3 regions of the Streptomyces sp. NPDC055189 genome follow, and region 3 is predicted to be linked to each of the others. Evidence: riboswitches for the same ligand, from Rfam matches in the RefSeq annotation. Region 3 holds a riboswitch; each other region holds the start of a gene.
The links. A riboswitch is a leader RNA that binds a small molecule or an ion and turns the genes downstream of it on or off. The one in region 3 is predicted to bind S-adenosylmethionine.
Positions count from the first base shown of each region.

Region 1 (9,677 bases), on a different contig from region 3:
CGCCGAAGCCGTCCGAGACGATCTGCACGACCCGTCGGCGCACTCCGTCGGGCAGCGGGCGGTCGAGCACCTCAGCGGTGCCGTCGTCCGGCTCCCCGCTCGCGCTCTCCACCATCCGTCACCCCACTAGCTGTGCGGGGCCCGCTCCCTCAGGAGCCGGCGCCCGGCCTGTCCACGAGTTCCACCTGGTCCACCGCGTTGCACCAACGACAGCGAACCGACTCGATGGTCTCACTGACCACCTCGCGTTCCTCGACGTTCGACTCACCGGCCAGGTCGAGGTGCACATATTCGACGACCTTCGAACTGCGGGTCACGTCGAAACGCGTGAGATTGCCGCAGAGCGTGCAGCGCCACCGGGTGGTGTCGGTCGGCAGAGGAACCGTCATCGTGGCTGTTCGCTTTCCTTCGGAATTCCATGGTGCGTGGTGCCCGTAACCCTAAGGCCTGTAAGGGTCTCCTCGCGGCGGCGTCTCACCCGGCGGGGCGGTCTGTACGGTTTGCCGCCCTTACGTCATGCTCTGTTCATGATCAGGACGTGGGGTACGACGGCGGGCCGCATGCTCAAGGGGCAGTCCGCCCCGGTGACGTACGGCCTGATCGGCGCGTGCTGTCTGGTCTTCCTGATCTCCCCGCTGTCCGGGTTCAACCCCTCGTACGGCAGGGGCGATCAGCTGATCGCCGCCCAGCAGGCCTACTTCGAGCGCTGGGGCGTGGTGCCGTCGGAGCTGTTCAGCGGGGCGCTGCGGCCCGTGCTCGCCCCGGCCACCGCCCTCTTCGTGCACGGCAGCTGGCTGCACCTCCTGGGCAACATGCTCTTCCTCTTCGTCTTCGGGGCGATGGCCGAGGAGCGGATGGGGCACGTCCAGTTCGCGCTGTTCTACCTCGGCTGCGGCTATCTCGCCCTGTTCGCCTACGCGCTCGTGCACGCGGGTTCCCACCAGACCCTGGTGGGCGCGTCGGGGGCGATCTCCGCGGTGCTCGGGGCGTTCCTGCGGCTCTTCCCCAAGGCGCGGGTCACCAGCCTCTTCCCGTTCCTCTTCTTCCTGCCGCTGCGGTTTCCCGCGTGGGTGGTGCTGCCGTTCTGGGTGGCGCTGCAGTGGCTCGCGGCGCTGCAGGGCGTGCAGGGGCCCGGTGTCGCGTATCTGGCGCATCTCGTGGGGTTCTCGCTGGGCTTCCTCTATGCGTGGGTGCGGTATGGGCGGACAGCTAGAGTGAAGAAGCCAGCACCGGCCATCGAGGGAGACAGTCAGCCGTGATCACCGCGATCGTGCTCATCAAGACCAGCGTGGACCGGATCCCGGAGATCGCCGAGTCGATCGCCGCCCTCGACTGCGTCAGCGAGGTCTTCTCCGTGACCGGCACGTACGACCTGATCGCCATGGTGCGCGTCACGCACCACGACGACCTCGCGGACGTCATCCCCGGCAAGATCAGCAAGATCCCGGGCGTGGAGGGGACGGACACGCACGTCGCGTTCCGCACGTACTCGCAGCACGACCTGGAAGCGGCGTTCGCCATCGGCCTCGACTCCTGAGCGCTCTCCGAGGGAGCGTTCCTCGCGGGCCGGATGAGGGTTTCTTCATCTGCCGCTCATGCTCCTGACCCGCTGCGCCGCGCACGCTCACTGCCATGGTCTTCTCCCACCGCATGGCGGCACTAGCCGCCGTCGTGGCGATCCCCCTCGGCATCGCCGCGACCAGCTACGCCCTGACAGACAGCCCCGAACCTCCCAAGGCCCCGCCCAAGGTGGAGCTGGAGAGCGGCTCCTCGTCATCTCCGTCATCTCCCTCATCTCCGTCGTCGTCCTCGTCGCCGTCGGCGCCTTCGTCGAAGCCGAAGCCGGCGCCGAGTGACGAGACGGTCTCCCCGCCGCCGGTGAGCGAGAATTCCTCGGGCGATGACAACGACGACGACGGCCCCGGTGACGACGGCTGAACGCCCGCTGCGCCGGATATCGGCCCGTGTCCGCATCCTGCTCTGGCTGCTCGTGGTGATGGCCGTCGCGCTCACCGCGGTCGCGGCCACCACGCGCTCCGTCCTGCTGCGCGACGTCGACCACCGCATCGACCGGCTGCTCGCCCAGGAGACCGCGGAGTTCACCAACCTCGCCCGCGAAGGGGTCGACCCGCACACCGGCCGCAAGTTCGCCGCTCCCGACCCCCTCCTGCGGCTCTTCCTGTCCCGGCAGTACGCCGACCCCGACGAGGAGCTCCTGGGCCTGGTCGGCCGCCCCGGCAAGGCGCCCGCGAAGAAGGAGCAGTCGCGCGAGCCGCGGATCGACCATCCGCTCGCCGAGGATCCCGCCGCTCTGCGCACGGTCTTCGAGTCCCCCGACGCGACCGGCACGCTGCACCGCGAGCGGGGCGAGGTCCGCTGGGCGAAGGTGGAGATCGCGGCGAGCGCGGGCCATCCGGCGGCGGCGTTCGTCGTCGCCTTCCACCCGGAGGGCGAACAGGCCAAAGCGGGCGACGTGTTCACGATGCTGCTCGCCATCTCCGGCGTGGCGCTCCTGATGACGACCGGCATCGGCTGGGCCGTCGCCGGGCGCATCCTCAAGCCCGTACGCCTGGTGCGTACGACCGCCGCGCAGCTCACCGAACAGGACCTGACCCAGCGCATCCCGGTGCAGGGAAGGGACGACATCGCCGCGCTCGCCGAGACGTTCAACGGCATGCTCGACCGCCTGGAGCGGGCGTTCGCCGCGCAGCGCGAGTTCGTCGACGACGCGGGGCACGAGCTGCGCACCCCCATCACCATCGTCCGCGGCCATCTGGAGCTGATGGGCGACGATCCGCGCGAGCGCGAGGAGACGACCCGGATCGTGATGGAGGAGCTCGACCGGATGAGCCGCATCGTCGAGGACCTCCTCCTCCTCGCCAAGGCCGAGCGCCCCGACTTCGTCACCCCGGAGCCGGTGCAGCTCGCCGAGCTGACCGCGGACGTCTTCGTCAAGGCGCGGGCGCTCGGCGACCGCGACTGGAAGCTGGCCGAAGTGGCCGAGGGCGAGACCGCCCTGGACCCCCAGCGCATCACCCAGGCGATGGTCCAGCTCGCCCAGAACGCCGTCCAGCACACCGTCCCCGGCCGGCGCATCGGCATCGGCTCGCGCACCGCGGCGGGCCGGATCGAGTTGTACGTCGCCGACAGCGGACCCGGCGTCCAGGCGCAGGACGCCGCGGTGATCTTCGAGCGGTTCCGGCGGGGCACCGCGCGCCGCGGCTCCCGGGCCACCGGCGCCGGCCTCGGCCTCGCCATCGTGCGCGCGATCGCCGAAGGACACGGAGGGCAGGTCGAGCTGCGGCCCACGGAAGGCGGCGGCGCCACCTTCGTCCTCGTACTGCGAGAAGTACTGCGAGAACAGGAACCAGGACTGCCATGAACCGGATTCTCATCGTCGAGGACGAGGAGCGCATCGCCTCCTTCGTCGAGAAGGGCCTGCGCGCCAACGGCTTCACCACCACCGCGGTCGGCGACGGCGACGCGGCCTACGACTACGCCCTGACCGGCGGCTTCGACCTGGTCGTCCTGGACATCGGGCTGCCCGGCAAGGACGGCTTCACGGTCCTGCGGCAGCTGCGCGAGGCCCGGGTGAGCACACCGGTCATCGTGCTCACGGCGCGCGACTCGGTCCGGGACACGGTGGCGGGTCTGGAGGGCGGCGCGGACGACTGGATGACCAAGCCGTTCCGCTTCGAGGAACTGCTCGCGCGGGTGCGCCTGCGGCTGCGTACGGCGGCGGGGGCGCCGGAGGTGACGGTCCTTCGCAGCGGAGAGCTGACGCTGGACCTGCGCACGCGCAGGGCGCGTTCGGGCGAGCGGACCGTGGATCTGACCGCACGTGAGTTCGTGCTGCTCGAACTCTTCCTGCGCCATCCGGGCCAGGTGCTCTCGCGGGAGCAGATCCTGTCGCACGTGTGGGGCTACGACTTCGACCCCGGTTCGAACATCGTGGACGTGTACGTACGGGCGCTGCGCAAGAAGCTGGGCGCCGAGCGGGTGGAGACGGTGCGCGGGATGGGCTACCGGCTGCCGGGATGACGACCGGTATGCCGCGCCGTGGGTGAAATTCCTTTCATCAACGGCTCATTGAGGCCTCACGGCCGGGCCCGAGGCTCGTCGTGTGACCCTGAATCTCCGCCAAGCCGTCACCCTGTGCATCGCGCTCAGCCTGTGCGCGCTGCTCCTGGTGCCCGGCAACTTCCCCGGCCTGAGCGGCGACGCACGCCTGACCCTCGGCGTGTTCGCCCTGGCGACCTGTGCGTGGATCGGTACGCCGATCGACGACACGTACATCGCGCTCGGCGCCGGGCTCGCGCTCACCGCGACCGGGGTGATCAGCAGCGACACGCTCTTCGGGACCCTCGGTGACGAGACGGTCTGGCTGCTGATCTGCGCCTTCGTGCTCGCGGCGGCGGTGGCCCGCAGCGGTCTCGCGGGCCGGGCGGCGGCCTTTCTCGTCAGCGGAGCGCGCACCGTACGGCAGTTGACGCATCTGACCACGGCCGCCCTGGTCGTGACGGCGTTCGCGGTGCCCGCCACGTCGGGCCGCGCCGCGCTCGCCCTGCCCGTCTTCCTCGCGCTCGCCAAGGTCCTCGCCGACCGCAGGCGCCTGGTGGTGATGCTCGCACTGCTGTTCCCGACGGTGATCCTGCTCTCCGCGGTCGCGACCCTGATCGGCGCGGGCGCCCACCTGATCACGGTGTCCGTGCTGTGGGAGGCCACCGGGGACCGGATCGGCTTCACGCAGTGGATGCTGCTCGGCCTGCCGCTCGCCATCGCCTCGTCCCATCTGGCGGCGGAGGCCGTCCTGCTGACGACGACACGGCGGGCCGACCGCAAGGGCCCCGTCCACATCACCGTCGAGCAGCTCCAAGAGCACAGCGAGCAGCCGGTCACCGGAGCCTGGGAGCCCGCCGAGACCCGCTGCGCCCTGCTCCTCGCCACGGTCGTCGCGCTCTGGTGCAGCGAGCCGCTGCACCAGGTGCCGCCCGCGGTGGTCGCGTTGATCGGCGCGGTCGTCGCGTCATCCCCCGCCCTGGGCACCGTACGTCTGAAGGACGCGCTCAAGACCGTGCCGTGGGCGCTGCTGCTCTTCATGGCGGCGACGATGGCGATGGGGGTCGCGCTCGCCGATTCGGGGGCGGCGAAGTGGCTGGTGGGCGGGGTCCCCCTCGATGTGCCGCCCTGGCTCTTCCTGGCCGTCGTCGTGGCGGTCAGCACGGCCGCGCACCTGGTCCTGCAGTCCCGTTCGGCCCGCTCGTCCGTCCTGGTCCCGCTGGTCGTCGCGGCAGCCGTCGGCGCGGGCGTCAACCCGGTCGCGGCGGCCCTGGCCTCCACGGCGGCCGCCGGCTTCTGTCACACCCTGCCCGCCTCCGCGAAGCCCGTCACGCTCTTCGCCGACATCCCCGGCACCCCCACCTACACCCCGCGCGACCTGCTGCGCCTCTCCGCGGTCCTGGCACCCCTGACCGCCGCCCTCGTCCTGCTCTTCGCCGTCACGCTCTGGCCGCTGCTCGGCGTGCCCGTCCGCTAGTTCCCTCTGCCGTGGAGATCTTCATGCTGACCCGTTTCGCCATCGCCCCCAGCGGCTTCAAGGAGTCCCTGTCCGCGCAGTCCGCGGCCGAGGCCATCGCCGAAGGAGTACGCCGGGTCGTCCCGCACGCCGACACCGACCTGATCCCCCTGGTGGACGGCGGCGAGGGCACCGCCCGCGCCCTGGCCACCACCGGCGGCGGCCGCCTGGTCGCGCTGCCGGCCACCGGTCCCGTCGGCCAGCGGATCGGCACGCACTTCGCGCTGCTCCCGGACGGCACTGCGATCGTCGAGATGGCCGCGGTCGCCGGGCTCTCGCTGGTCCCGCGCGACCTTCGCGACCCCGGTGCCACCACGACGTACGGCGTCGGCGAGCTGATCGGCGCCGCACTGGACGCGGGGGCCCGCCGCATCCTGGTGGGCTGCGGCGACTCCGGCACCTCGGACGGCGGCGCGGGGGCGCTCCAGGCGCTCGGCGCCCGGCTCCTGGACGCGGACGGCTGGGAACTGCCGCGCGGCGGCCGGGAGCTGACCCGCCTGAGCCGCATCGACCCCTCGGGGCTCGACCCCCGTCTGCGAGGCGCCGAGATCCGCGTCGCCTGCAACCCCTTCAACGTCCTGACCGGCGAACGCGGCGTCGCGCGCGTCTTCGGCCCGCAGAAGGGCGCGACTCCGGCGCAGGTCGAACAGCTCGCGTCGGCCCTCGACCGCTGGGCGCACATCCTGACCCGTGACCTGCACGCCGCGACGGACCTCGCCCTCGGCCCCGGAACGGGCGCCTCCGGCGGCCTGGGAGCCGGTCTCGCGGCGCTCGGCGCCCAGCTGCTCCCCCGCTTCGACGTCCTGCTCGACCACCTGGACCTGGACGCACGCCTGGCCCGCGCGGACCTCGTGGTCACCGCGGAGGGCGCCCTCGACCACCAGACGCCGCGCGGCAAGGTCCCCGCCGAAGTGGCACGGCGCGCCAAGCGGTTCGGCCGCCCCGTCCTGGTCCTCGCGGGCACGATCGGCCAGGGCGCACATCACGTACGGGCGGTGGGCGTGGACGCCTACAGCTCGATCCTGCCCGCGCCGGTCTCGCTGACCGAGGCGCTCGGGCGTGGCGGAGAGTTCCTCACCGACGCGACCGAGCGGGCCCTGCGGATGATCGTCCTGGGATCACGCCTGAAGAGGCGGCCCGGGGCTCAGGCGGCGCTGGTGTCCGGCACGCAACGCCCGTCCTCGGTGCGGTAGTTCCAGCGGGCGCCGTCCGCCACGAGCTCCTTGACGGCGCGCACGAAGCGCTCCACGTGCTCGTCCGGGGTGCCGGCGCCGAAGCTGACGCGGATCGCGTTCAGGGACTTCTCGCCGGGCGCGGCCTCGGGGGCACCGCACTCGCCCTGGGTCTGCGGGTCGCTGCCGAGCAGGGTGCGCACCAGCGGGTGGGCGCAGAACAGGCCGTCGCGTACGCCGATGCCGTACTCGGCGGAGAGCGCGGCGGCGAAGTGCGAGCTGTTCCAGCCCTCCACGACGAAGGAGATGACGCCGACGCGCGGCGCGTCGTCGCCGAAGAGCGAGAGCACCTTCACGGCAGGCACCTCGGCGAGGCCCTCGCGGACCTTCGCGATGAGCTGGTTCTCGCGGGCGACGAGCTCGTCGAAGCCCGCCTCGGTCAGCGCCTTGCAGGCGGAGGCGATCGAGTACACGCCGATGACGTTCGGCGAACCGGCCTCGTGCCGCGCGGCGGTGTCGTGCCACTCGACGTCCACGCCGCCGTCCGTGCGCCGCGCGACCTTGCGCGACGCGCCGCCGCCCGCGAGGTACGGCTCGGCCGCCTGCAGCCAGTCGGAGCGGCCCGCGAGGACGCCGGAGCCGAAGGGCGCGTACAGCTTGTGGCCGGAGAAGGCGACCCAGTCGACGTCGAGCTCGCTGATGGAGACGGGGTGGTGGGGGGCGAGCTGCGCGGCGTCCAGGACGATGCGGGCGCCGTGGGCGTGGGCGGCGGCGGACAGCTCCTTGACCGGCCACAGCTCACCGGTGACGTTCGACGCGCCGGTCACGCAGACCAGGGCGGGCCCGTAGGGGTCGCGGTCGGCGAGGGCGCGCTCCAGGGTCTCGACGGCCTGCTCGGCGGTGCGCGGGGCGTTCAGGTACGTCACGCGGGCGTCGCGCCACGGCAGCAGCGAGGCGTGGTGCTCGGTCTCGAAGACGAAGACCTGGCAGTCGGCAGGCAGGGCGGCGGCCAGGAGGTTCAGCGAGTCCGTGGTCGAGCGGGTGAAGACGACCTGGTCGCCCTCGCGGCAGCCGAGGAACTCGGCGACGGTGACGCGGCTGTTCTCGAAGAGGTCGGTGGAGAGCTGCGAGAGGTACCCGGCACCCCGGTGCACGCTGCCGTAGTAGGGCGCGTACGCGGCCACGTCGTCCCACACCCGCTGCAGCGCGGGGGCGCTCGCCGCGTAGTCGAGCGCCGCGTAGGTCACTTCGCCGCCGGTGACGAGCGGCACGGTGACGTCACGGCCGAGGACGGGCAGCGGGGCGGCACAGACGGTCTGATCGGCGACAGCGGTGGTGGCAGACATGGCGAACTCCCGTGGGAAGGCAGGCGAGTTCACTGCAGGGACGCACAGAGGGCGCTGCAGTGACGAAGAGAAAAGGGGGTGCGGAAGAGGGGCCGGAAAGCCCTATCGCATTCGCTTGCTCACGAGACTGCTCCCTTGAGGACCAGGACCCCAGGGTGTTCGCAGGGGTCCGCGCTTGCCATACGCCTTGCTGCGTACGGCCTGGTCTTCACCCGGGGCACCCCGCCACGGACGGAGGGTTGCCGGACAGCGAGCCGGGGCTTAATCGCTGTCACTCATGACCTGTGCAGCATCTTGCCACACCATCTTCCCGGTGCACACCGCAGTCCGGCATCCGGACTGCGGTGTGCGCCACACTCACCTGTTGCTGGCCGCCACCCACCGCTCCAGGGCCTTCTTCGCGGCCCCGGAGTCGATCGACTCGGCCGCCTTCGCGATACCGGCGCCGATCTGCTCCACCAGGGTGCCGTCGCCCGGCGTACGGGCCACCAGGGCCGCCGCCGTGTTCAGGAGCACGGCGTCCCGCACGGGACCGCTCTCGCCGTCCAGGAGGCGCAGGGCCACCTCGGCGTTGTACGAGGCGTCGGCGCCCCGCAGGGCCTCCACGGGGACGAGGTCGATGCCGACGTCCCGCGGGTCGAAGGCCTCCTCGCGCACGGCGCCGTCCCGTACGACCCAGACCCGCGAGGTCGCCGTGGTCGTCAGCTCGTCGAGCCCGTCGTCGCCGCGGAAGACCAGCGAGGAGTGCCCGCGCTCGGCGAAGACCCCGGCCACGATCGGCGCCATCCGCGCGTCGGCGACCCCGACCGCCTGGGCCCGCACCTTGGCCGGGTTGGTGAGCGGGCCCAGGGCGTTGAAGACGGTCCTGATGCCCAACTGGCTGCGCGCCGCGCCGGCGTACCGCAGTGCCGGGTGGAACTTCACGGCGAAGCAGAAGGTGATCCCGGCTTCCTCGACCACCTCGACGACCCGCTTCAGCGGCAGCTCCAGGTTCACCCCGAGCTTCTCCAGGACGTCGGAGGCGCCCGAGGCACTGGAGGCGGCGCGGTTGCCGTGCTTGACGACCTTCGCGCCCGCGCCTGCGGCCACGATCGCGGACATCGTGGAGATGTTGACGGTCTTGGCGCCGTCACCGCCGGTGCCGACGATGTCGACGGTCTGCCCCGGCACCTCGATCACATTGGCGTGCTCGTACATCGTGTGCACGAGGCCGGAGATCTCCTCCACGGTCTCACCCTTGGCCCGAAGCGCGACCATGAAGCCCGCGATCTGCGCGTCGGTCGCCTCGCCCCGCATGATGCGGTCCATGGCCCAGGCGGTGTCCGCGGCGCTCTGGTCGCGGCCCTCGAGCAGACCGTTCAGTACACCGGGCCAGGAACGGGCCGCCGCGGTGTTGCCTCCTGCGGGGGTCACAGCGCTCATCTGCCGCTCCTGGGTTCGTGTCAGACGTAGGACAGGAACACCTTATCCAGCCCGCAGGACGGCAAAGAGCCCCGTCCATGCACTGGATGCATGGGACGGGGCTCTCGCCGTGGCGACTCAGTCGATCAGTGGTGGCCGTGGCCGCTGGTGATCTCCTTGTAC
Region 1 is NZ_JBSGSG010000043.1:27,139-36,815, reverse strand. It holds gene ACWFR3_RS27045 (NYN domain-containing protein) at 1-115, opposite strand, end outside; gene ACWFR3_RS27040 (hypothetical protein) at 150-389, opposite strand; gene ACWFR3_RS27035 (rhomboid family intramembrane serine protease) at 528-1,259, shown strand; gene ACWFR3_RS27030 (Lrp/AsnC family transcriptional regulator) at 1,256-1,537, shown strand; gene ACWFR3_RS27025 (small secreted hydrophilic protein) at 1,633-1,938, shown strand; gene ACWFR3_RS27020 (ATP-binding protein) at 1,901-3,382, shown strand; gene ACWFR3_RS27015 (response regulator transcription factor) at 3,379-4,041, shown strand; gene ACWFR3_RS27010 (SLC13 family permease) at 4,124-5,536, shown strand; gene ACWFR3_RS27005 (glycerate kinase family protein) at 5,560-6,768, shown strand; gene ACWFR3_RS27000 (aminotransferase class V-fold PLP-dependent enzyme) at 6,720-8,093, opposite strand; SAM riboswitch class IV at 8,260-8,376, opposite strand; gene trpD (anthranilate phosphoribosyltransferase) at 8,451-9,515, opposite strand; gene qcrB (cytochrome bc1 complex cytochrome b subunit) at 9,641-9,677, opposite strand, start outside.
Region 1: linked by a shared signal. The riboswitch ahead of ACWFR3_RS27000 (aminotransferase class V-fold PLP-dependent enzyme) and the one ahead of thrC (threonine synthase) in region 3 are both predicted to bind S-adenosylmethionine.

Region 2 (9,677 bases), on a different contig from region 3:
TGGACGGCCTGCGCAACCTCAGCGCGGCGATCGTCGTCGACCAGGAGCGGATGGGCGCCAACTCGCGCTCCACGGTGGGTACCGCCACCGACGCGTACACCATGCTCAGGATCATCTTCAGCCGCCTCGGGGTGCCGGACATCGGCACGTCGGGCGCCTTCAGCTTCAACCTGCCCGAAGGCATGTGCCCCCGGTGCGAGGGCACCGGCGAGGCATCCACGGTCGACGTCGACCGGCTCGTGGACCGCGAGCTCTCGCTGAACGAGGGCGCCATCGCCGTGCCGTACTACGCGGTGGACTCCTGGAGCTGGCAGATCATGGTCAACTCCGGCTTCCACGACCCGGACAAGAAGCTGAAGGACTACACCGAGCAGGAGTGGGCCGACCTCCTGCACAAGGCCCCGACCAAGGTGAAGGTGGGCTCGAACGGCTTCACGTACGAGGGCCTGATAGCCAAGATGCAGCGAACCTGGCTCGCCAAGGACCGCGAATCCCTTCAGTCCCACATCAAGACTTTCGTCGACCGGGCCGTGGTCTTCACCCGGTGCCCGCTCTGCGAGGGCACGCGCCTGACCGCGGCCGCGCTGTCGTCGAGGATCGACGGCCTGAACATCGCCGACTGCTCGTCGATGCAGATCAGCGATCTCGCCGCGTTCGTACGCGGACTCGACGACCCCGGCGTCGCCCCGCTGATCACGAGCCTGCACGAACTGCTCGAATCCCTTGTCGAGATCGGGCTCGGCTATCTGAGCCTGGACCGGACATCGGGCTCCCTCTCCGGCGGCGAGGCGCAGCGCGTGAAGATGGTCCGCCATCTCGGCTCCAGCATCACCGACGTGACGTACGTCTTCGACGAGCCGACCATCGGCCTGCACCCGCACGACATCCGCCGCATGAACGACCTGCTGCTGCGGCTGCGCGACAAGGGCAACACGGTGCTCGTCGTGGAGCACAAGCCCGAGGTGATCGCGATCGCCGACCACGTGGTGGACCTCGGGCCCGGGGCCGGCACGGCGGGCGGCGAGATCTGCTTCACCGGCGACGTGGCGGGGCTGCGCGCGTCGGGCACGCTGACCGGGCGGCACCTGGAGCACCGGGCCGGGCTGCGCGAGCAGGTGCGCGTGCCCAAGGGACAGCTGTCCATCAAGGGCGCAGACCGGCACAACCTCAAGGACGTCGAGGTCGACATCCCGCTCGGGGTGCTCGCCGTGGTCACCGGGGTCGCGGGCTCCGGCAAGAGCTCGCTGATCCACGGCTACCTCTCCGGACAGGAGGGCGTGGTGGTGGCCGACCAGTCGCCGATCCGCGGCTCGCGCCGCTCGAACCCGGCGACCTACACCGGGCTGCTCGGCCCCATCCGCACCGCGTTCGCCAAGGCCAACGGCGTCAAGGCGGCGCTGTTCAGCGCGAACTCCGAGGGCGCCTGCCCCAAGTGCAATGGCATCGGGCTCATCTACACCGACCTGGCGATGATGCCCGGGGTCGCGTCCGTCTGCGAGGCGTGCGAGGGCGAGCGGTTCACCGCCGAGGTCCTGACCTACCGGCTGCGCGGCAAGAACATCAGCGAGGTACTCGGCATGCCGGTCGCCGAGGCGCTCGACTTCTTCCCCTCCGGCCAGGCGCACGCCGTCCTCGGCCGCCTCAGCGACGTCGGGCTCGGCTATCTGCGGCTCGGCCAGCCCCTCAACACCCTCTCCGGCGGTGAACGCCAGCGCCTCAAGCTCGCCATCCACATGGCCGAGAAGTCGTCGACGTACGTCCTGGACGAACCGACGACCGGACTGCACCTGGCCGACGTGGACAAGCTGCTCGCGCTCCTGGACCGGCTCGTGGACGACGGCAACTCGGTGGTCGTCATCGAGCACCACCAAGCGGTGATGGCGCACGCCGACTGGATCATCGACCTGGGGCCAGGCGGCGGCCACGACGGCGGTCAGGTGGTGTTCACCGGCACGCCCGCGACCCTGGTGGCCGAGGCGCGGACCGTGACGGCGCAGCATCTGCGGGAGTACGTCGCTAGCTGAGGTCGGGCCGGGGTCGTAAGCCGATCGTGCTCGGGCACGGTGTCCGCGTAGGGTGCGTGAATGAGCATGCTGGATGACGCCCGCGCGGGCATGAACCCCGAGATCCGACCCCAGGACGACCTGTTCGGCCACGTCAACGGTCACTGGCTCCAGACCGAGGCGATCCCCGAGGATCGCTCCAGCTGGGGCCCCTTCGTGCAGTTGGTCGACACGGCCGAGGAACAAGTGAAGGTGATCATCCAGGAGCTGGCGTCGGACGGCGCCGGCTCGGATGACGCGCGCAAGATCGCCACGCTGTACGCCTCCTTCATGGACGAGGAGGCGATCGCCGCCCGCGGGCTCGCCCCCGCGCAGCCCCTGATCGACGCCGTCGCGGGGCTGCGGGACACCAGGGAGCTCGCGGCGTTCCTCGGCCGCTTCGAGCGGACCGGCGGCTCCGGTCTGTTCGGCTCCTACATCGACTCGGACGACCGCGACTCCGACCGCTACCTCTTCAACGTCCTGCAGGGCGGGCTCGGCCTGCCCGACGAGTCGTACTACCGCGAAGAGAAGTTCGCCGACATCCGCGAGAAGTACCTCGCCTACCTCACCGAGCTGCTCACGCTCGGGAAGCATGCCTCGCCCGCCGAGGCCGCGCAGACGGTGCTCGCCCTGGAGACACGGCTTGCCGCCGGTCACTGGGAGCGGGCCGAGACGCGTGACGTGCAGAAGACCTACAACCTCCTCACGCTGCACGAACTGGCCACCCTGGCCCCGCACTTCGACTGGCGCGGCTATGCCGAGGGGCTCGGCGGCTCGGAAGCCACCATCGCCGAGACGTGCGTCCGCCAGCCGTCCTACTTCCGTCACCTGTCCGCGGTCCTTGACGAGGTGCCGATCGAGCAGTGGAAGGACTGGGCGCTGGTCAGGGTGCTCCGCTCGTGCGCGCCCTACCTCACGGACGCGTTCGTGCAGAACAACTTCGAGTTCTACGGCCGCACCCTCAACGGCACTCCGGAGCTGCGCGCCCGGTGGAAGCGGGCGGTCGCGTTCGTCGAGGGCTCCATCGGCGAGGCCGTTGGCAAGGAGTACGTGGCGCGGCACTTCCCGCCGAGCTCCAAGGCGATGATGGACGACCTCGTCGCCAACCTCCTGGAGGCCTACCGCCAGTCGATCGCCCGTCTGGACTGGATGACGGACGAGACGAAGGAGCGCGCGTACGAGAAGCTCGCCACCTTCCGTCCCAAGATCGGCTACCCGGACACCTTCCGCGACTACTCGGCCCTGGAGGTCTCCGGCGACGACCTGCTCGGCAACGCGCACGCGGCGGACGCCTTCGAGTCCGACCGGCAACTGGCCAAGATCGGCGCGCCGGTCGACCGCGACGAGTGGTTCATGCTGCCGCAGACGGTCAACGCGTACTACAACCCGGGCACGAACGAGATCTGCTTCCCCGCCGGCATCCTGCAGAAGCCGTTCTTCTCGCCCGACGCCGACCCGGCCGAGAACTACGGCGGCATCGGCTCGGTCATCGGCCACGAGATCGGCCACGGCTTCGACGACCAGGGCGCGCAGTACGACGGCGCGGGCAACCTCAACGACTGGTGGACCGCGGACGACAAGACCGCGTTCGAGGCCAAGTCGAAGGCGCTGGTCAAGCAGTACGACGCCTTCTCGCCGCGCAACCTCCCCGACGAGTTCGTCAACGGCTCGCTGACGGTGGGCGAGAACATCGGCGACCTGGGCGGTCTGACCATCGGGCACACGGCCTACCGCATCGCGCTCGACGGCGCCCCGATGCCGACGAGCGACGGCCTGACCGGCTCCCAGCGGCTGTTCATGAACTGGGCCTACTGCTGGCGCACCAAGCGCCGCAAGGAGCAGGAGCAGCAGTACCTCACCATCGACCCGCACTCGCCGCCCGAGTTCCGGGCGAACATCGTGCGCAACCTCGACGAGTTCCACGAGGCGTTCGAGACGGCGGAGGGCGACGGGCTCTGGCTGGACCGTGCGGAGCGCGTCCGGATCTGGTGAAACGCCGGGCACGGCCGCGGTACTCGTGCCGCGGCCGTGCCCCGTCCCCTCCTGCCCGGGTCACCGCAGACCGGCTGCGCGCGGAGAGCGGTTTCAGGCGGGGGTGTCCGACCGCCGGTCCGGATCGACGGTACGCGGGTGGTTGGCGTAGAAGGCCGGGTGGTCGTGCAGGCGGCGGACGTAGGCGCGGATGTGGGGGTAGGCGTGCACGGCCCCGGCTTCGTCGGGGGCGAGGTGGACGAGCCTCGCCCACAAGTCGACGTCCGCCGCGGTGAGTTCATCGCCGACGAGGCAGGAGCCAAAGGCCAGCCGGCGGTTGAGGTGGTCCAGTGCCGCGGGGGTCAGGGAGCCGGCGACGAGATCGTGCCAGGTGTCGATCTGTGCCGCGAGGGCCGGCGGGCGCAGGAGGCGGCGCGGGCCGTTGCCGTGCGCGGCGAGGCGGCAGGCGAGGTCGCGCAAAATGTCGGGCGTGTGGTTGCTGACGACGTGCCCGCTCCACCGGTCGCACAGGGCGGGAACGGTCAGCGGGCCGTCGAAGTGGTACTCGGTGGCCTCGTAGAAGCGGCGCAGGGAGTCGAGCGCGGCGGTGGTGTCCGTGGTGTCCGGTGCCAGGAGCGTCGTGGTGAGCGAGTCCCTGAGTCCTAGCAGGTCGAGGGTGATCGAGACGCACAGGGAGCGGGGACATCCGGCCGAGAGATACAGGTGATAGCGGTGGGGTGCCGGATAGAAGCCGCCGGCGAGGTCGGCGCCGATACGGCTGCGGATCGGGGCGGGGCACGTGCCGTGCGGGGAGCGCGAAGCCTCCAGGACCGGGCGGCGGGAACGGTGCGACGTGATCTCGGGCATGGCTCTCCAGACAGGTGAAGGGGCGCCGACCGCGCGCTCGGCGACGGTGGCACAGCGGGGGAGAGGGTGTTTCGTGCCCTCAGAGGGCCTCGGAGGCCCTCAGAGGGCAGCAGCGATGACGCTTCGTCTCCGTGTGCGTCTCGTGGTACGTCCCGTCCACGCGGACGTCAGGTCTTCCGCGTGGACGTCAGACGGCTGGAACCGATGCGCTGCACACGCGCAGCAGGTCGATGTGCAGACGTCTGGTCAGGACGCGGGGCCGGGGCCGGGGCGTGGACAGGAGAGGGCGCCGACTGCTGTTCCTCTCACCGACCGCCCTGGACATGTCCACCAGCCCTGCCGTCGAGGCCCGTTGCATCCGGGGCCGCGCTTGCCCCGCCGCCGCGGCGGGACCCGGTCGTCACCCGGGGCACCCCGTCGCGGAGGAAGGGTTGCCTGCCAGCGGGCCGGGGCCGATGACCTGCTCGGGCAGGAACCCTGCCGGGCGGGCGCTGACAATCGTGACCGTCTCGGGAAGTCTGGGTCCGGGTGCCCGGCGCCGTCAAGAAGGCGGGAGAACTCGTGGCCGGGAAGCGGAACAGAAGGCGGGGCCCGGCGGTTGTGCCTGGGAGAGACGGACGGCGAGGCACGTACGGAGATGTGAGCACGCCCATGATCCACGGGCGTTGCGCACCGCTCCGGCCTCACGTAACGTCCCGAGCAGGTTACGAGTGTCAGCGTCAAGCCCTGGCTTGCTGACCGGCAACCCTCCCACGCGGCGGGGTGCTCCAGGTGAGGACCAGGCGGGCCCGATCAGGGCTCCGCAAGCGCGAGACCGGCGAGGCCCCCGGCCCGCCGGGCCGGAAGGGCGGAGGTGGGGGACGTGCCAGTGGCACCGCCCATGTTGTCCGCGTCGTCCGCACCCCGTGTCAAGGTGATCGCGCCGAGCCCGCGGGTGCATCTGTACTCCCGGCCGCACATCGATCTGCAGCGCGTCGCCGGCGCGCTCTGTTGTTCCTGACCCGTCACCCCGCCGCCGCACCCTCGGAGCCGAGGGGCCGGTGATCTCGTACGGTCGATCAGGAAGGCACACCTTTCGTGTCGTCATCACCTTCTTTGCCCCATTCGTCACCTTCGTCTACTCCCTCTGCCCCGCTCCACCTCGCCGTCGCGCTGGACGGCGCGGGCTGGCACCCGGCCGCCTGGCGTGAACCGGTGGCCCGGCCCGCGGAGTTGCTGACCGCCGGATACTGGACCGACCTGGTCACCGAGGCCGAACACGGACTGCTTGACTTCGTGACGATCGAGGACGGGCTCGGGCTCCAGTCCTCGCACTTCACCGAACCCGACGGACGCACCGACCAGGTGCGCGGACGGCTCGACGCCGTCCTCATCGCCGCCCGTGTCGCCCCCCTGACCCGCCACATCGGCCTCGTGCCGACCGTGGTGACCACCCACACGGAGCCCTTCCACATATCCAAGGCGATCGCCACGCTGGACTACGTGAGCACGGGCCGCGCGGGTGTACGGGTCCAGGTGTCCGCGCGCCGCAACGAGGCCGCGCACTTCGGACGCCGCACGCTTCCCGCCCTCGACGCCGTCGAGGACCTCGGCAGGCCGGACGTACGGGAGTTGACCCTCGACCTCTTCGACGAGGCGGCCGACTACGTGGAAGCCGTGCGCCGGCTCTGGGACAGCTGGGAGGACGACGCGGAGATCCGGGACGTCGCCACCGGCCGCTTCATCGACCGCGACAAGCTGCACTACATCGACTTCGAGTCCAAGCACTTCAGCGTCAAGGGCCCCTCGATCACGCCCCGGCCACCGCAGGGGCTGCCCGTGGTCAGCGCGCTCGCCCACGAGACCCCGACCGAGGCCCCGTTCCGGCTCCTGGGCCGCTCCGCCGACATCGGATACGTCACCCCGCGCGACGCCGGGCACGCCCGCGCCATCGTTGCCGCGGTCCGCGCCGAGCAGGACGCGGCCGGGCGCACCGGCGAGCGCCTGCACCTCTTCGGCGACCTGGTGGTGTTCCTCGACGACGACCCGGCCGCCGCCGCGGCACGCCGGGAGCGGCTGGACGCCCTCGCCGGTCACCCGTACACCAGCGACGCGCGCGTCTTCACCGGCACGCCCGTGCAACTGGCAGATCTGTTGCAGGAGTTGGGCGAGTCGGGGCTCACCGGATTCCGGCTGCGCCCCGCCGTCGTCGGGCACGACCTCCCGGCGATCACCCGGGGTCTGGTGCCCGAACTCCAGCGCCGCGGCGCCTTCCGGCACGCGTACGAGGCCGACACCCTGCGCGGCCTCCTCGGCCTCGCTCGCCCCGCGAACCGCTACGCCGCCACCGCCTGAGCCGGAAGGAATCCCGACATGAGCAAGTCACCGGACAAGCCGCTCAAGCAGATCCACCTCGCGGCGCACTTCCCCGGCGTCAACAACACCACCGTATGGAGCGACCCCGAAGCCGGAAGCCACATCGAGTTCAGCTCCTTCGCGCACTTCGCACGCACCGCCGAGCGCGCCAAATTCGACTTCCTGTTCCTCGCCGAGGGCCTGCGGCTGCGCGAACAGGGCGGACAGATCTACGACTTGGACGTCGTCGGCCGGCCCGACACCTTCGCCGTACTCACTGCGCTCGCCGCCGTCACCGAGCGCCTCGGCCTGACGGGCACCATCAACTCCACCTTCAACGAGCCCTATGAAGTGGCCCGCCAGTTCGCCAGCCTCGACCACCTCTCCGGCGGGCGCGCCGCCTGGAACGTAGTGACCTCCTGGGACGCCTTCACCGGCGAGAACTTCCGCCGCGGCGGATTCCTCCCGCAGGAGGAGCGGTACTCCAGGGCGAAGGAATTCCTCAGCACGGCGGGCGAACTCTTCGACTCCTGGCGCGGCGACGAGATCGCCGCCGACCGGGAGAGCGGCACCTTCCTGCACGACGCCAAGGCGGGAGCCTTCGTCCACCAGGGGCAGCACTTCGACATCCAGGGGCAGTTCAACGTCCCGCGCAGCCCCCAGGGGCGACCGGTGATCTTCCAGGCCGGCGACTCCGAGGAGGGGCGCGAGTTCGCCGCCGAAGGCGCGGACGCGATCTTCAGCAGGTACAGCACGCTCAAGGAAGGCCAGGCGTTCTACACGGACGTCAAGGGGCGCCTCGCCCGCCACGGGCGCACGCACGACCAGCTGCTCATCCTGCCCGCGGCGACGTTCGTCCTCGGGGACACCGACGCCGAGGCGGAGGAACTCTCCCGGGAGGTGCGGCGCAAGCAGGTCAGCGGCGCAACCGCGATCAAGCACCTGGAGTTCGTCTGGAACCGCGACCTCTCCGCGTACGACCCGGACGGCCCGCTGCCCGACATCGATCCGGACGTCGGCGAGCACACCATCGCCCGCGGGCGCGCCCAGGTGCGGATGTACCGCGACCCGCTGGCCACCGCGCGCGAGTGGCGTGAGCTCGCCGCCGCGAACAAGTGGTCCATCCGCGACCTCGTCATCGAGACCGGCAACCGCCAGTCCTTCGTCGGCTCCCCGGCCACCGTCGCCGAGACGATCAACTCCTTCGTCCAGGCCGACGCGTCCGACGGCTTCATCCTCGTCCCGCACATCACCCCGGGCGGCCTCGACGCCTTCGCCGACACCGTGGTCCCGCTGCTCCAGGAGCGCGGCGTGTTCCGCACCGAGTACGAGGGCACCACCCTGCGCGACCACCTCGGGCTCGCTCACCCTGACGCCGGGGCGAGTGACCCCGAGCCCGCGTTCGTACCCACGCCCGTGCCCGCGTCGGCCGACCACTGAGGAGGACCACCCACATGCCTGCCATCCCTCTCGGCGTCCTCGATCTGGTTCCGGTCTCTTCCGGCTCCACCGCGAGTGCGGCGCTGCACAACTCCATCGACCTGGCCCGGCGGACCGAGCAATTCGGTTACTCCCGCTATTGGTTCGCCGAGCACCATCTCAATCCGGGCGTGGCCGGCACCTCGCCCGCTGTCGTCCTCGCCCTGACCGCCGCCGCCACCTCGACGATCCGGCTCGGCGCAGGTGCCGTACAGCTCGGTCACCGCACCGCCCTCGCCACGGTCGAGGAGTTCGGCCTGATCGACGCGCTGCATCCCGGACGCCTGGACCTGGGGCTCGGCCGCTCCGGCGGCAAGCCGCCCGCCGCGCCGGCCGCCGCGCCGCCCTCCGCGACGCCGGTCGTCGACGGCCGCGCCCCCAACGGGCTGCGGATCCCGCCCCGGTTCTCCTACGAGCACCTGCTCGGCTCACCCCGCGTCGCCCTCCAGCGCAAACTGCTCCAGCAGCCCAATGCCACATCCCAGGACTACGGGGAGCAGATCGACGACATCCTGGCGCTCCTCGCGGGTACCTACCGGTCCGAGGACGGCATCGAAGCGCATGTCGTCCCCGGTGAGGGCGCCGACATCCAGGTGTGGATCCTGGGCAGCAGCGGCGGGCAGAGCGCGGACGTGGCGGGGCGCAACGGCCTGCCCTTCGCCGCGAATTACCACGTCAGTCCGGGCACGGTGCTCGAAGCCGCGGAGGGGTACCGCGCCGCGTTCAAGCCCTCCGACGTACTCGACAAGCCCTACGTCAGTGTCTCGGCGGACGTCGTCGTCGCCGAGGACGACGAGACCGCCCGCGAACTCGCCGCGGGCTACGGCCCCTGGGTCCGCAGCATCCGCACGGCCGAGGGCGCCATCCAGTTCCCCACGCCGGAAGAGGCACGCGCGCACCACTGGACCGACGCGGACCGCGCCCTGGTCCAAGACCGCACCGAGACCCAGTTCACCGGCTCCCCGGGGCGCGTCGCGGACC
Region 2 is NZ_JBSGSG010000028.1:70,036-79,712, forward strand. It holds gene ACWFR3_RS21395 (ATP-binding cassette domain-containing protein) at 1-2,024, shown strand, start outside; gene ACWFR3_RS21400 (M13 family metallopeptidase) at 2,085-4,037, shown strand; gene ACWFR3_RS21405 (glutathione S-transferase C-terminal domain-containing protein) at 4,131-4,883, opposite strand; SAM riboswitch class IV at 5,245-5,389, opposite strand; SAM riboswitch class IV at 5,586-5,698, shown strand; gene ACWFR3_RS21410 (putative leader peptide) at 5,764-5,883, shown strand; gene ACWFR3_RS21415 (LLM class flavin-dependent oxidoreductase) at 5,979-7,217, shown strand; gene ACWFR3_RS21420 (NtaA/DmoA family FMN-dependent monooxygenase) at 7,236-8,657, shown strand; gene ACWFR3_RS21425 (LLM class flavin-dependent oxidoreductase) at 8,672-9,677, shown strand, end outside.
Region 2: linked by a shared signal. The riboswitch ahead of ACWFR3_RS21410 (putative leader peptide) and the one ahead of thrC (threonine synthase) in region 3 are both predicted to bind S-adenosylmethionine.

Region 3 (9,677 bases):
CGCAGCCCCAACGGGAGGGCGGGTTCCGGGGGTTCGAGGAGTCTGATCTGCTTGCCCACCCGAACGGGCGGCGGATGCCCGCAGTTGACCAGGCGGACCTCGCCCGGCGCGAACTCGGCCAGTACGGCGGTGACGAAGTCCTCGGGGCCCAGGGCGGGATCGAGGCGGGCGTCCAGGGCCGTGGCCAGGTCGGCGAGGCCGGGGGTGACGTAGGCGAGGTCACGGAAGGCCTTCATCGACGCCGCGGTGGTCCGCAGCGCCTCCAGGCCGTGGCCGCGCACGTCCCCGACGAACAGTCTCGGTCCGTACGGGGTGTGGACGACGTCGTACAGGTCCCCGCACACCGAGGCCCCCTGCACCGGACTGCGGTGCAGGGAGCACACCTCGATGCCTTCGACCTCGACCGCCAGGGGCTGCAGCAGCGCGCTCTGCGACGCGCTCGCCACCTCCGTGACGCGGGCGAGCGACGCCTTCCGCTCGGCATGCCGGGCGGCATTGCGGATGGCCAGCATCCCGCCCGCCACGAGGACCAGGAACTCCAGGGCAAAGCCCGGCGCCCTCAGCAGATGGCGCACGATGCCGGTCCCCGCCGCGAGGAGGACCGTCCAGCAGACCACCATCGCGGTCCGCCGCACACTCGACCAGACACAGGCGAGGAGCGGACCGATCAGAAGCACGGCGATCCCCACCGGCCGACCGCCGACGAACGTGCCGATCGCGGCCAGGAGCAGACCGACGCCCGCGGCGAGCGCCGGCAGACCGCTCCGGCTGTGCCATTTCCGCATGTCTGCCTCCCGGCCCCACCTGCCGACGGGCATGGCCCGGCCCCACCCCCATGTTTACGCTCCGTGACGACTGACGGTCACTATGGCCCACTCATGGCCCCTCTCAGAAGTGATTGACCGGAGTAGGCGGTAGATGACCGGCCCTGACGCCGAAATGCGGTGATCCGCGCGTCTCGCCCGGAGAAATGGGCATCTCGTGACATCCACGGGCCGGGGGCCGTGACGGAGAGCAGACTCACCTGTCGGAGACGGCGGCTGCGAGCCGAAGGGGCCCGGGCGCCGGAGACGGGGAGCCACCATGCGGACATCCGGGAAGGGCCGGCAGGTGGGCAACCTACCGGCCGAGACAACGAGTTTCGTCGGACGCGGAGCCGAACTGCGGGCCGTGGCGCAAGCCGTGACCGACGCCCGCCTGGTGACGCTGACCGGCGTGGGCGGCGTGGGAAAGACCCGGCTGGCACAGCGCGCCGGAGCCGGACTGCGGGACGCCTTCCCCGACGGGGTGTGGCTGGTCGGCCTCTCCCAGCTGAGCGAACCGGCCCTGCTGGCACTCGCCCTGTACGAAGGTCTGCGGCTTGCCGACCAGAGCACCCGGCCCGCGAGCGAGGTGGTCACCGAGTGGCTGGCCGACAAGAAGCTGCTCCTCATCCTGGACTGCTGCGAACATCTGGCCGCCGACTGCGCCGACTTCGTACGGACACTGCTGGCCGCGGCTCCGGGCGTGCACGTCCTCGCCACCAGCCGCCGCCCCCTGGCCCTGCGGGGCGAGCGGGCGATCGTCGTGCCGCCGCTGCCGGTGGACGTCCATGGCGGACAACCGTCCGACGCCTCCCTGCTGTTCATGGAACGCGCGGGCGTCACCAAGGAGGACGGCACCGCGGTGGCGGAGATCTGCGCGCACCTGGAGGGAATCCCCCTCGCCATCGAACTGGCCGCCGCCCGCCTGTCCGAGATGGACCTGGAGGCTCTCCGACAGCGCCTGCACGACCGCTACGAAACGCTCGCCGCCCCGTCGCCCTCCCCCGGCTCCCCCGGCGCCTGGCCCGGCGACGGCGATCCCCGGCACCTGACCCTGCGCACGGCCATCGGCTGGAGCCACGAACTGTGCACCCCGCAGGAGCGCCTCGCCTGGGCCCGCCTGTCCGTGTTCGCCGACGGCTTCGAGCAGGAAGCGGCCGAACTGGTCTGCTCCGGCGGCCCGCTCGGCAGCGGGCAGATCGGGGGGCTGCTGTCCGCGCTGGTGGACAAGTCGCTGCTCCGGTCGGTGCAGACCCAGCGCGGCCTGCGCTACTCGATGCTGGACACCGTCCGGGAGTACGGCGAGGAGTGGCTGCGAAGCCTCGGTGAGGAACAGCGCTTCTCGGAGCGGCACCGGGACTACTACCGCTGGCTGGCCCGCACCGGCGGCCGGAAGTGGGCGGGCCCCGACCAGGTGGCCTGGTACGAGCGCTGCACGGCGGAGCACGCCAACCTGCGCGCGGCGCTTGAGTGCTGCCTGGCCGACGAGGACCCGCGCGACAGCCTTGAGATGGTCGGCAGCCTGTGGTTCTTCTGGTTCTGCTGCGGCTTCCAGCGCGAGGGCCGCCACTACGGGGACCGTGCCCTGGCCAAGTCACCCGGCCCCGGCCCCGAGCAGGGACGCTTCTGGGCCCTGTGGACCCTGGGAATGGTGGCCTTCGCGCAGGGCGACCTCGAAGCCTCCGGCCGGCAGGTGGACCTCTGCAATCCGCTGGCGGACCGGCTCGGCGATCCGGCGGCGGTCGACGCCGCCCGCTACCTCGAAGGGTCCTGGCTGGCGCTGAGCGGCCAGTCGGCGCGGACGCTCGGCCTTGTCGCAGGAGCGGCCGGTTCCTCGGACTGCGGCGGCGGTTCCCCCGCCGTCAAACTCCTTTTGCTTGCCACCGTTCCGTTCGCCCATCTCCGTCTGGGCGAGTTCGACCAAGTCGCCGTGACCGCCGACACCCTGCGCGTGGAGTGCGAGCGGCACGGCGAGCAGTGGATGCGCAGTTTCGCCTTCTACCTGCTCGCCGGAGCCGCCCTCGGCAACGGCGACGCGGCCTCGGCGGTGCGGCACGCCCGCGACGGCCTGGCGATCAAATGGCGGCTCCACGACCTCCTCGGTGCCGCCCTGAGCGTCGACACGCTGACCTCGGCCATGGACGATCCCGAGCAGGCCGCGCGGCTACTCGGTATTTCCGATGTCCTGTGGCGCTCCGTCGGTGGCGCGCGGATGGGAAATGTGGACCTCGTGGCCGCCCGCCGGGCCAGCGAGCACCGGAGCCGCGAGGCCATCGGCGACCCGGCGTACGAAGCCGCGTTCCGCATGGGCCTGGAGGCCGACCTCGACGACGGCATCGCCTACGCCCTGGCAACGCCCGAGGGCGGCACCCCTTCGTGAGAAGGAGTGCCGCCCTCGGTACGTACGGGACGTCGATCGACCAGAGGTCGATCAGAAGTCCATGTCACCGCCCGGCATGCCGCCGCCGGCCGGGGCAGCGCCCGCCTTCTCCGGCTTGTCGGCGATGACGGCCTCGGTGGTGAGGAACAGCGCGGCGATGGACGCGGCGTTCTGCAGGGCAGAGCGCGTGACCTTCGCCGGGTCGAGGATGCCCTCGGCGATCATGTCGACGTACTCACCGGTCGCGGCGTTGAGGCCGTGGCCGACGGTGAGGTTGCGGACCTTCTCGACGACGACGCCGCCCTCAAGGCCGCCGTTGACGGCGATCTGCTTGAGCGGGGCCTCCAGGGCGAGCTTCACGGCGTTGGCGCCGGTCGCCTCGTCACCCTCGAGCTCCAGCTTCTCGAAGACGGCGGCGGCCTGCAGCAGCGCCACGCCACCACCGGCGACGATGCCCTCTTCGACGGCCGCCTTCGCGTTGCGAACGGCGTCCTCGATGCGGTGCTTGCGCTCCTTGAGCTCGACCTCGGTCGCGGCACCGGCCTTGATGACCGCAACACCGCCGGCGAGCTTCGCCAGGCGCTCCTGCAGCTTCTCGCGGTCGTAGTCGCTGTCCGAGTTCTCGATCTCGGCGCGGATCTGGTTGACGCGACCCTGGACCTGGTCGCTCTCACCGGAGCCGTCGACGATCGTGGTCTCGTCCTTGGTGATGACGACCTTGCGGGCACGGCCGAGCAGGTCGAGACCGGCGTTCTCCAGCTTGAGGCCGACCTCCTCGGAGATGACGGTGCCACCGGTGAGGATGGCGATGTCGCCGAGCATGGCCTTGCGGCGGTCACCGAAGCCGGGCGCCTTGACGGCGACGGACTTGAAGGTGCCACGGATCTTGTTGACGACCAGGGTCGACAGGGCCTCGCCCTCGACGTCCTCGGCGATGATCAGCAGCGGCTTGCCGGACTGCATGACCTTCTCGAGGAGCGGAAGGAGGTCCTTCACGTTCGCGATCTTCGAGTTCACGATCAGGATGTACGGGTCGTCGAGCGACGCCTCCATACGCTCCATGTCCGTGGCGAAGTACGCCGAGATGTAGCCCTTGTCGAAGCGCATGCCCTCGGTGAGCTCAAGCTCGAGCCCGAAGGTCTGCGACTCCTCGACGGTGATGACGCCTTCCTTGCCGACCTTGTCCATCGCCTCGGCGATGAGCTCGCCGATCTGGGTGTCGGCGGCGGAGATGGAGGCGGTCGAAGCGATCTGCTCCTTGGTCTCCACGTCCTTGGCCTGCTCGAGCAGGGCGCCCGAGACGGCCTCGACGGCCTTCTCGATGCCGCGCTTGAGGGCCATCGGGTTGGCACCGGCGGCTACGTTGCGCAGGCCCTCGCGGACCAGCGCCTGCGCCAGGACGGTCGCGGTCGTCGTGCCGTCACCGGCGACGTCGTCCGTCTTCTTCGCGACCTCCTTGACCAGCTCGGCGCCGATCTTCTCGTACGGGTCCTCGAGCTCGATCTCCTTGGCGATGGAAACACCATCGTTGGTGATCGTGGGGGCACCCCACTTCTTCTCGAGGACGACGTTGCGACCCTTGGGGCCCAGGGTCACCTTGACGGCGTCGGCGAGCTGGTTCATGCCGCGCTCGAGGCCGCGCCGTGCCTCCTCGTCGAACGCGATGATCTTGGCCATGTGAAGTGGTCCTCCCGGACAGGGGTGGCATGCTCCGGATCGCATCGGTGCCCGCGACGGACGGCCTGCAAGCCTTGTGGTTCCTTGCCCCACCCGGCCTGCGGGCCTCACCGACCCGATCCAAGTTCTGTCACTCTCACTCGGAGAGTGCTAAGCCCAATGATTAGCACTCGACCCCTACGAGTGCAAGCGCCTCTCATGGATCCCGGACGCACGAGGGGGCGCGCGTCCAGGGGCGCGGGGCGCGGCGAACACAGGACGCACGAGGGGCCCGTACCCCTGTCGGGATACGGGCCCTTCGTCACTCGCTAAGTCGCTGGCCGATCGCGCCGAGATCAGACGGCGAGCTTGACCATGTCCGCCTGCGGACCCTTCTGGCCCTGCGAGATCTCGAACTCAACTCGCTGACCTTCTTCAAGGGTGCGGTAGCCGTCCATCTGAATCGCGCTGTAGTGGACGAAAACATCCGCACCACCGTCGACCGCGATGAAGCCGTACCCCTTCTCCGCGTTGAACCACTTGACGGTGCCCTGAGCCATGCCTAACTCCCCTATTACTGGCCCTTGCACGGACCCGCACTTCGCGGACCCGGGTCAGACCTCACCCCCCCAATGGGTTGTGGAGGCGTGCGCCGGAACGCGTCGACCGCGGCTGAATGTATCTGTCCAACTGCCCTCTGCAACAGGTCAATCAGACGAGAATTCTGGGCACGCGTGATCGGAAATATGCGGAGGATTTACCGGAGTTCAGGGCAAGTCGGGCCAGACAAATGCCACGAGAGGGGCAAATGGGCAGTGCACTTTGGCTACTTCTTGTCGCCCTCAGGGCGACTTCGTATATGCGCTCGGCACAAACGGGGAAGCTCGCTTCCCAACTGTACCGCGCTCAACCACATAGAATTGCCCCCTCCGCTTCTCTCGCAGAGGGGGCATTTCCGATTACGCAGGGTATTTCCTTAAAGGATCAACCACCGGCGACGGCAGGAATGATCGAGATGCCCGCGCCGTCCGGCGTAGCGGTCTCCAGACCCTGCTCGAAGCGGACGTCGTCGTCGTTCACGTAGACGTTCACGAAGCGCCGCAGCTTGCCCTGGTCGTCCAGGACGCGCGCCGCGATGCCGGCGTGGTTCTTCTCCAGGTCGGCGATGACCTCGGAGAGGTTCGCCCCCTCGGCGGCGACCTCGGACTGACCGCCGGTGTAGGTGCGAAGAATGGTGGGGATACGAACGTTCACGCTCATGGATTCACCTCGGGGTGCGTGGGGCCCCTTCAGGGGCGCGGGGAACTGCGCGACCAGCCACGACGGTCCGCAGACGGAAAGAAGGCTCAGGCCCTGCGGCGATTAACCGGCAAGACCCGCGGCGCGAAACGCGTCAAGGCTGGGCTTGATCGTGGCGGTCGCCTGAGACGTCTCGGCAACAGCGTCAAGAGTCTTGAGCCCGTCACCCGTGTTCAGCACCACCGTGGTCAGGGTGGGATCGATGAGCCCCGCGTCGATCAGCTTCTTGGTGACGCCCACGGTCACCCCGCCCGCGGTCTCCGCGAAGATCCCCTCGGTCCGGGCAAGCAGCTTGATCGCGTCGACGACCTGCTCGTCGTTCACGTCCTCGACGGCCCCACCGGTACGACGCGCGATGTCGAGCACGTACGGCCCGTCGGCGGGGTTGCCGATGGCAAGCGACTTGGCGATGGTGTTCGGCTTCTGCGGGCGGACGACGTCGTGCCCGGCCTTGAAGGCGGTGGACACCGGCGAACAGCCCTCGGCCTGCGCACCGAAGATCTTGTACGGCTTGTCCTCCACGAGCCCCAGCTTGATGAGCTCCTTGAGACCCTTGTCGATCTTCGTGAGCTGCGAGCCCGAGGCGATCGGGATGACCAGCTGGTCCGGCAGCTGCCAGCCGAGCTGCTCGCAGATCTCGTACGCCAGGGTCTTGGAACCCTCTCCGTAGTACGGCCGCAGGTTCACGTTCACGAAGCCCCAGCCCTCGCCCAGCGGGTCGCCGATGAGCTCGGAGCAGAAGCGGTTCACGTCGTCGTAGTTGCCCTCGATGCCGACGAGCTCGCCGCCGTACACCGCAGCCATGACGACCTTGCCCTGCTCCAGGTCGTGCGGGATGAACACGCAGGAGCGGAAGCCGGCGCGGGCCGCGGCGGCACCGACGGCGCCCGCGAGGTTGCCGGTGGAGGAGCAGGAGAGCGTGGTGAAGCCAAAGGCGCGGGCGGCCTCGATGGCCTGCGCCACGACGCGGTCCTTGAAGGAGTGCGTCGGGTTGCCCGAGTCGTCCTTGACGAACAGCTTGCCCTGCTCGACGCCGAGCTCGCGGGCGAGGTTGTCGGCCTTGACGAGCTTGGTCCAACCAGGGTTGATGTTGGGCTTCTCGGCGACGTCCGCCGGGACGGGCAGGAGAGGGGCGTAGCGCCAGATGTTGTCCGGGCCGGACTCGATCTGCTTGCGGAGTGCCTCGGGGTCACCCGTCGGCAGGTCGTACGCGACTTCGAGCGGGCCGAAACAGGCCTGGCAGGCGAAGATCGGGCCGAGGGCGTAGAGCTCACCGCACTCGCGGCAGGAAAGGCCCGAAGCGGGACCGAGATCCACGGAACCCGTGGTCGAAGGGGTGGTGTCGTTCGTTGCGACAGTCTGCGCAGCCATGGAGGCGAGGCCCTTTCTCCTCATCTTCCCCGCGGCGAATCTCACCGCGAGACGGAATTGGCACCTTCCCCACCGAGACCTCGCGTGCGCGGTCGGCGGGATGGTTGCCGGGGCTTCAACGGGCCGTATCCCTCTGCCCCTCTGGATGAGCGGTATGGCGCCGGGCTTCAGGGGCCCGGGGCGTTTATTGCGCGATGACCCCGGCATGCGATGGTCATCGGCGTTGTTCAAGACTGTAACCGACGGCCTGGACCCTTGAGATAGTCGTCCGCACCGCGAGATGGATCACATGTAGGCCACACACAGGAGGAGCCCCCCGTGCTGGAAGAGGCCGAGCGCTGGCTGACCAGGCGTTCCTGGTCGGTTGCCGACCGTCCGCTCAGCGCGCTCGTCGCCGCCAAACGGGCGTCGGGAGCCTCGGTGAGTGTCGTCCTGCCCGCGCTCGACGAGGAGGAGACGGTCGGCGAGATCGTCGCCGAGATCCGCCGCGAGCTGGTCGAGGAGACCGCTCTCGTCGACGAGCTCGTGGTGATCGACTCCGGCTCCGCGGACCGCACGGCGGAGGTCGCCCGGGCGGCGGGCGCGCGGGTCGTGCACCGGGACGAGATCCTGCCGCGCATCCCGGCCGTGCCCGGCAAGGGCGAGGTCCTGTGGCGCTCGCTCCTGGTGACCGGCGGCGACATCGTCGCGTTCGTCGACGCGGACCTGAGGGAGTTCTCGGCGGACTTCGTGACGGGGATCGTCGGCCCGCTCCTGACGGAGCCCGACGTGGACTTCGTGAAGGCGATGTACGACCGTCCGCTGGCCGGAACCGACGATCAGGGCGGCCGGGTCACCGAGCTGATGGCGCGCCCGCTGCTCAACATGCACTGGCCCCAACTCGCGGGGTTCGTACAGCCGTTGGGCGGCGAGTACGCGGCGCGCAGATCACTCCTGGAGCGCCTCCCGTTCCCCGTCGGCTACGGGGTGGAGCTGGGTCTGCTGGTGGACGCGCTGCACACCGTGGGCCTGGACGCGCTCGCGCAGGTCGACGTCGGGGTGCGCAAGCACCGGCACCAGGACGGGCAGGCGCTCGGCAGGATGGCCGCGGCGATCTACCGGACGGCACAGCTGCGCCTCGCGCGCGGCCACCTCGTACGCCCCGAGCTCATACAGTTCGAACGGGGCGAGCAGGGGTTCGAGCCGCGGACCCATCCGGTCGACACGGAGGAGCGTCCGCCGATGTCCGGCATCGCGGAGTACACGGCCCGCCGCGTGGCGTAACCACTCAAGGCCGGGCATTTTGTCTACATTCCCCACTTATGTGGCAAATGTGGCAGAGACATGCAGTGGGAAGCGCGCGACGTACGCGACGTAACGGTGGCATGACCATGGCCACGGCTGGCCTCATGGCGGCGATGCTCGGTGCCGCAGCCGTGCCTGCGGTCGGCGCGGAGGCGCGGCACGAGGCGTCGCCGTCGTACGGGAACGTCAGAACCATCGACCGCGCCGAGCTCGGCCCCGCGGACGAGCAGCAGAGCGTCCGCGGTGAGCTGGCCAAGAGCGGCAGCGACTCGGACACGATGCTGTACGCGGGCCTCGCGATCTCCCTGTGCGTGCTGGGCGCGCTCGCGGTGGCCGCGGCACGGAGCAGACGGGACTAGGTCCCCTGTCCCCACAGGCCCCCTGTCCCCGAACGTATACGGCCGGGTCCGTCACGGTCCGGCCGTACGTTTGAGCCCTTCCCGGAAGGGCTAGGTTTCGGCACATGGTCTCCGAGCACGCCGCCGCCCAGGTCCTCGTCGCGTCCAACCGCGGCCCCGTCACGTACTCCCTGGAGGAGAGCGGGGAGCTGACGGCCAAGCGGGGCGGCGGCGGACTCGTCTCCGGGCTCAGCGCGATCGGCGACTCCGAGGCCGCCCTGTGGGTCTGCGCGGCGCTGGGCGACGGCGACCGGGAGGCGGTACGACGCGGGGTCGGCGAGCCCGGCGTACGGATGCTGGACATCGACGCGGGTTCGCACGAGGGGGTCCACGCCGACGCGTACAACGGGATCGCGAACTCGGTCCTCTGGTTCGTCCACCACATGCTGTACCAAACCCCGCTCGAACCGGCCTTCGGCCCGGAGTTCCGTGCGCAGTGGGCGTCGTACGAGACGTACAACCGGGCCTTCGCCGAGGCGCTCGCCG
Region 3 is NZ_JBSGSG010000029.1:1,098-10,774, reverse strand. It holds gene ACWFR3_RS21555 (PP2C family protein-serine/threonine phosphatase) at 1-785, opposite strand, end outside; gene ACWFR3_RS21550 (ATP-binding protein) at 1,084-3,183, shown strand; gene groL (chaperonin GroEL) at 3,235-4,860, opposite strand; gene ACWFR3_RS21540 (cold-shock protein) at 5,196-5,399, opposite strand; gene ACWFR3_RS21535 (MoaD/ThiS family protein) at 5,824-6,099, opposite strand; gene thrC (threonine synthase) at 6,202-7,509, opposite strand; SAM riboswitch class I at 7,527-7,661, opposite strand; gene ACWFR3_RS21525 (glucosyl-3-phosphoglycerate synthase) at 7,828-8,772, shown strand; gene ACWFR3_RS21520 (hypothetical protein) at 8,880-9,152, shown strand; gene ACWFR3_RS21515 (alpha,alpha-trehalose-phosphate synthase (UDP-forming)) at 9,257-9,677, shown strand, end outside.